2 regions of the Streptomyces sp. NPDC037410 genome follow, and region 2 is predicted to be linked to the other one. Evidence: riboswitches for the same ligand, from Rfam matches in the RefSeq annotation. Region 2 holds a riboswitch; the other holds the start of a gene.
What was found. A riboswitch is a leader RNA that binds a small molecule or an ion and turns the genes downstream of it on or off. The one in region 2 is predicted to bind cyclic di-AMP.
Positions count from the first base shown of each region.

Region 1: linked by a shared signal. The riboswitch ahead of ACZ7HT_RS10755 (C40 family peptidase) and the one ahead of ACZ7HT_RS16365 (transglycosylase family protein) in region 2 are both predicted to bind cyclic di-AMP.

Region 1 is NZ_JBVJWR010000005.1:277,382-280,559, forward strand. It holds gene ACZ7HT_RS10745 (ATP-dependent Clp protease proteolytic subunit) at 64-681, shown strand; gene ACZ7HT_RS10750 (hypothetical protein) at 689-994, shown strand; cyclic di-AMP (ydaO/yuaA leader) riboswitch at 1,395-1,516, shown strand; gene ACZ7HT_RS10755 (C40 family peptidase) at 1,520-1,996, shown strand; gene ACZ7HT_RS10760 (hypothetical protein) at 2,067-2,585, opposite strand; gene ACZ7HT_RS10765 (ATP-binding protein) at 2,609-3,046, opposite strand.
Region 2 is NZ_JBVJWR010000008.1:301,556-304,733, forward strand. It holds gene ACZ7HT_RS16355 (cytochrome P450 family protein) at 1-478, shown strand, start outside; gene ACZ7HT_RS16360 (transglycosylase family protein) at 573-1,598, shown strand; cyclic di-AMP (ydaO/yuaA leader) riboswitch at 1,856-2,029, shown strand; gene ACZ7HT_RS16365 (transglycosylase family protein) at 2,033-2,749, shown strand; gene eno (phosphopyruvate hydratase) at 3,085-3,178, shown strand, end outside.

The DNA.
Region 1 (3,178 bases), on a different contig from region 2:
GCTCCTCATCTTACGGTCTGTACGTCCTGTACATTTTTTACAGACAGCTGGAGGTGCTCAGCCATGGATGCCCGCCACGTCCTGCCCGAGTTCACGGAGCGGACCTCGTTCGGAACGCGAACGCTCGACCCGTACTCGAAGCTCCTCGCGTCCCGGATCGTCTTCCTCGGCACCCCGATCGACGAGACCTCGGCCAACGACGTCATCGCCCAGTTCCTGCACCTCGACTACGCCGCCCCCGGCCAGGACATCGCGCTCTACATCAACTCGCCCGGCGGCTCGATCAGCGCCATGACCGCGATCCACGACACGATGCGGACGCTCTCCTGCGACGTGGAGACCACCTGCCTCGGCCAGGCCACCTCCACCGCCGCCGTCCTCCTCGCCGCCGGCACCCCCGGCAAGCGGCTCGTCCTCCCCGGCGCCCGGGTCGCCCTCCGCCAGCCGGCCATGGACGAACCCCTCCAGGGACAGCCGAGCGACCTCGACATCCACGCGCGCGAGCTGCTCCGGCTGCGCGCCCTGGTGGCCGGGATGCTCACCGAGTACACCGGGCAGAGCAGGGACCGGATCGACGCCGACATCGACCGCCTCACCGTCCTGGACGCGCCGGCGGCCCTCGCGTACGGCCTGGTGGACCACGTGATCACGAACCGGCGCGACGCCGGCGCGGCACGGTGAGCCGGCCGTGGTGCCCGAGCTGCCGCCGCTGCCCGCGCTGACCCGGGCCGAGGGCGAGTTGATCGACGCGTACCTCGAAGTCGTCGATCTTCTTGGGAAGATCAACCCATCCAGGGGTACGCATACCTATGGGGCACTGCGGGCGGCACAGGCCCTGGTGGGACGCGCGGAGGCGTTGCGCGAGGCTCTGACGCTCATGCATATGCGGGGCGAGAGCGAGGTGCACACGGACACACTGGCGCGCGCCCTGCGGGTGTTGGACGGCGAGCGCCGCACCGGCCGCGTCACCGTCCCCCGCACACGGGCGAGTTGACATTCCGGCATGTCGTGTCGAGGTCCGTACGGCCGACACGCAACGCAGAATCGCTCCCCCGTTCGGCGTAGTCGATGAGTCGACATATGCGTCGGGTGAGTTGCGCAACAGGTGTACGCATCTGGCGGAATGGGGCGTTCCACCGCTGGTGCGGGCCTCGTAGGCCAAACCTCCGGTGATCACGAAAGCACCCTGTCCACCCGAATGGATCAGTCGTGAGGAGCCTCACATATCGCCGTTTCAGCTCGGAATTCGCCCTGGGTGTGGGTCAAGATCCCTGTCGACGACAAGCCCCCGCCATCCGAGGCGGGGCGGTCCGGGCGGACGCCGAGTCCTGCCGCTGTCCCGGATGTCTGGTCGACAGGAGTGGATCGGCAGGAGTGGAGGACCCAGGCAGTACGGGACGTACGCGCTGTTTCCGCAGCGGGGCCGTCCCTTGGGGTGAAGCCGCAGCCGCGGCCGGGCATCTTCGCCAGCCCGAACCCGACAGGTCATCCTTCGCAGGCGGCTGACGAAGGGTTGCGCATGACTGCGCAGATGCACGTCCCGTCCCTGCTGTCCCGGGCCGGAGCCGTCACGGCTCTCACCCTCGCCGCCGTCGGCGGCACGATGCTCGCACCAGGTGCGGCACCCGAGGCCCAGGCGGCGACCACCTACGCGAACAAGGCACTGAGCGTCGCCGCGTCCAAGAAGGGAGCCCCGTACCGGTACGGGAGCGCGGGACCCACCCGGTTCGACTGCTCCGGTCTGACGCTCTACGCGTACAAGCAGGCGGGCAAGTCGCTGCCCCGCACCGCGCAGCAGCAGTACAACAACACCCGGCACATCTCCGCGTCCAGCAGACAGAAGGGGGACCTGGTCTTCTTCCACTCCGGCGGGAGCGTCTACCACGTGGGCATCTACGCCGGCAGCGGCAAGATCTGGCACTCGCCCAAGACGGGATCCTGGGTGAAGCTCGACCCGATCTGGACGTCGAAGGTCTACTACGGCCGCGTCCGGTGATCCGGCGGCCTTAGCGGTCCGTGCGTGAGGGGTGCGGTGGCGCCGCCGCACCCCTCACGGTCCCGGCCGGTCAGCGGCCCACGCTGCTGAGGTCGATGGGCCCCGGCGGGACCAGCTCACCCGCCTCGTACGCGTGGAGCCGCCGGGTCAGCTCCGGAAGGTCGTACGCGGGGAAGTTCACCTGGAGCAGCTGCGGACGGAAGCGCGAGGCCTGTGTCTCGTCGAACAGCGCCACGTCCATCGGCTTGATGCCGACGTCCCACGCGTCGGGGGCGGCCCAGTGCCCCATCCGGACGTAGAAGTCGTCGCGGGGACCCGCGTTCGCCACTGCCGAGAGGAACGCGAGGCCGCTGTCGACGGGGAAGTCGATGAGCATCCAGCCGCGCCGCGACTCCACGTACGCCGCCATGTGCGGCAGCTTCTCCACCCAGCTCTCGTTGGACTCGCCGACGTCCTGGCAGCAGGTCCAGGTGTCGAAGCCACAGCGCCAGATCGCCTCGATCGCGGGCGCCAACAGCTCGTCGATCTCCGCCGCACGCTCTCCCACCCGCACGGGAACGGTGGGGTGGACGCCTTCGTATGTGCTCATCGCGCGAGCGTACAGACGGACCGCTAGCAGCTGGCGAGTGGGGCGGAGGTCCACGGGAGGGTGATCCAGACCGTCTTCCCGCCCTCCTCGGTCGGGGTGACCGACAGGCGGCCACCCGCCTCCGCCGCCAGGGAGCGGATGATGACCATGCCCCGGCCGTTGTCCTGCTGGACCGCAGCGGGCAGACGGCGGGGCCAGCGCGGGTGGCTGTCGGTGACGCCGATGTGGAGGCGCTCCTCGCGCTCCAGACGGACGTCGACCGTGAAGGTGGGCGACTGCCCGAAGGTGTGCAGGACGGCGTTGGTGGCCAGTTCCGAGACCATCAGGCGGATCGCGTCCGCCAGGTCGTCGGCACCGCCGAGGCCCCACCCGTCGAGGACCTCCGCGACGAACCGCCGGGCGGTGGGGACCGACGCGGGATCGCTCGGCAGAGTGACGGATGCTTCCTGATGGTCTGCCATGGCGACGCTGTCCCTTTCCCGCCGGGGCTTCTGCCCCGGATCGCGCTTCGCGCCAGAGTCCCACCGATCGTGCCGCCCCGGCAGGCGTTCCACCAAGATATGTCCCCATCTGTCGCCCGAAGCGGTGAACTC
Region 2 (3,178 bases):
GCGGCTGCAGGCCTCGCTCGCCGCAGGGGAGACCGGGCTCCTGGAGACCGGGATCGAGGAGCTGCTGCGGTACGACGGGCCCGTGGAGATGGCGACCTGGCGGTACGCGACGCGGGCGCTGACCATCGGCGGGCAGGAGATCCCGGCCGGGGACCCGGTGCTCGTGGTGCTCGCCGCCGCCGACCGGGACCCGGAGCGGTTCGACGGTCCCGACACCCTCGACCTCGCCCGGCGCGACAACCAGCACCTCGGCTACGGGCACGGCATCCACTACTGCCTGGGCGCACCGCTCGCCCGCCTCGAAGGGCAGACGGCGCTCGCGACGCTGCTGACTCGCCTGCCGGACCTGCGACTTGCCGCCGATCCGGCCGAACTGCGGTGGCGCGGCGGCCTCATCATGCGCGGTTTGCGCACGCTTCCGGTGGAGTTCTCCCCTTCCGTACCACTCCTCACGACTGACGAGCCATCAGAAATGTGATCTTCGCGTGATCGTGGCGCCATCGACTTGTGACGGACGTTCGAATGCGGCTACGTTTCCCGGCAGTCTCAGCCGTCACGCGAAAGGCGTTCCTATGCGTTCCGGGAACGGAAGACACCGTCGCCCCCGTCAGGCCCCCGCCCTCGTCGTCGCCGCGGGCGTGACCGGATCCGCCATGGCGCTGCCGCTGCTCGCCACCGGATCCGCCTCCGCCGCCGACGCCCCCACATGGGACCGGGTCGCCGAGTGCGAGTCCGGCGGCCAGTGGAGCGCCAACTTCGGCAACGGGATGTACGGCGGCCTCCAGTTCACCCAGGACAGCTGGGAGCGGCACGGCGGCCTCGCGTACGCGCCCAGCCCCGACCTGGCCAGCCGCGCCCAGCAGATCGCGGTGGCCGAGAAGGCGCTCGCCCAGGGCAGCACCGAGTGGGCCACCTGCGCCCCGATCGCCGGCCTCAAGAACGACGGCAAGGCCACGGGTGTGAACCCCGGCCCGACCGCGGTGCCGACGACGCCCACCGGGCCGCTCCCCGAGTCCAACCGCACCGCGGGCGACACGCCGTCGGCCGCCTCCAAGGACGGGAAGGCGTCCGCGACCCCGGCCGCGCCGACCGCTCCCGCGACCTCCGCCACACCGGGCGCGTCGACGACGACCCCGGCCGCGCCCGCCACGCCGGCGACCCCGGGCACTCCCGACGCGTCCGTTACGCCCGGTACGCCGGATTCGTCCGAGGTGCCGAAGGGTGACGTGCCGTCGGCCACGCCCGGCACCGGCAAGCACCGGGGCGGGGCCGCACCGGAGGAATCCGGCAAGCCGGGCAGTTCACCCGAAACAGGCAAGCATGCGGCGGGTGGGGACACGTCCGCGGAAAAGGTCGACTCCACGCCCGTGACTGACGAGGCGAAGAATTCGGACGCAACGGACAGTCAGGACACTTCGGGCGAGTACACCGTGCAGCCGGGTGACAGCCTGTCCGGCATTGCGCAGGAGAACGAACTCCCCGGAGGCTGGACGGCGCTCTACGACGCCAACCGGAAGACGGTGGGCATCGACCCGAACCTCATCCTGCCTGGTCAGAGCCTCGACCTGACGACGGGTTCGGTACAGGCGGAAGGTTAGTTCGCGGTCTTATGTCCGGTTCTGGGCAAGTGAGACATGGGTCTCTTCGTCCCAACTGGCGTGTCACGTCCGCAAACTTTGCTCCCGTCACCTCTCACCTGCGCAAACACCGCCCACCGGAGGGCAAGCAGGGCCGATTTTTCCGCAATGGGCCTCTTTGAACTTCCGGTGGGTCTGTGTCTACGGTCGTCCCGCTCGCCACCGCGGGCCCCGTCGACCGAAACGCCGAATCCTGCCGTCGGCCGATGGGAACAGTCGTCGCGCAAGCGCCGAAGGCAGGAGTGGGGGACCCAAGGTAAGTGCCGGGCCCGGCCGTTGAGACAGACGGCCGACGACCGGCTTGGGGTGAAGCCGCGCGCAAGGACGCGCGGCCGGGCAACTTTCCGGCCCGAACCCGACAGCTCACCTCACAGGCGTCGGTGAGGAGAATCCCCATGCTGTTTTCCGCCAAGGGCAAACACCGTCGTCCCTCCAAGGCCACCCAGGTCGTCACCCTCGTCGGCGTCACCGGCATCGCCGTCGCCGCCCCGCTGATGACCGCCGGCACCGCCTCGGCCGCCACCGCCTCCGAGTGGGACGCCGTCGCCCAGTGCGAGTCCGGCGGCAACTGGGCCATCAACACCGGCAACGGCTTCTACGGCGGCCTCCAGTTCACCAACTCCACCTGGGCCGCGTTCGGTGGCACCGCCTACGCCCCGCGCGCCGACCTCGCGTCGAAGTCCCAGCAGATCACCATCGCCGAGAAGGTCCTCGCGGGCCAGGGCAAGGGCGCGTGGCCGAGCTGTGGCGTCGGCCTCTCCGGTGCCTCCTACGGCGGCGGCGCCGCCGAGACCCCGCAGCAGTCCGCCCCGCAGCAGGCCGCCCCCAAGCAGCAGTCCGCCCCGCAGCAGGAGCGTCGCGCCGAGCAGCCGACCACCCGCAGCGAGCACCGCGCGGCCCCGAAGGCCGCCAAGAAGACCGTCACCACGCCGACCGGCAAGAAGGTCAAGAAGGGCGACGGCGAGTACAAGGTCGTCACCGGTGACACCCTCAGCAAGATCGCCGAGGCGCACCACGTCAAGGGCGGCTGGGCCAAGCTCTTCGAGCTGAACAAGGACGTCGTCGAGAACGCCGACCTCATCTACCCGGGTCAGCAGCTTCACCTGAAGTGAACCCGGCGGTTCGCGTGAGTCCGGCGGCTCACGCGGCCCCGACGACCCTCCCGCGGTGACCACCCCGGTCCGGCGCGCCTCTCCCCCGTGCGCGCCGGACCGGGGTTCCCCCCTTTATGGGGACACCTCTTTATGGGGACACAGCGGTTCAGGCGGTTACTGTCCAGTAGATACGAGGGTCTTCGTCCCCGAATGCATGCCCTTGGGTCCTTTTTCGTCCCAGGGGGCGGGCGCCCGGCGGGCGGGAGCCCCCGCGCCGGTTAGGCTCTTGTCGCAAGGCCGGGTGACCCTGCACCGGCCATGCGTCACATCCAGCGTCACATCCCAAAAAGGAGATGCTCGTGCCGTCCATCGACGTCGTCGTAGCCCGGGAAATCCTGGACTCCCGAGGCAACCCCACGGTCGAGGTCGAGGTCGGCCTCGACGACG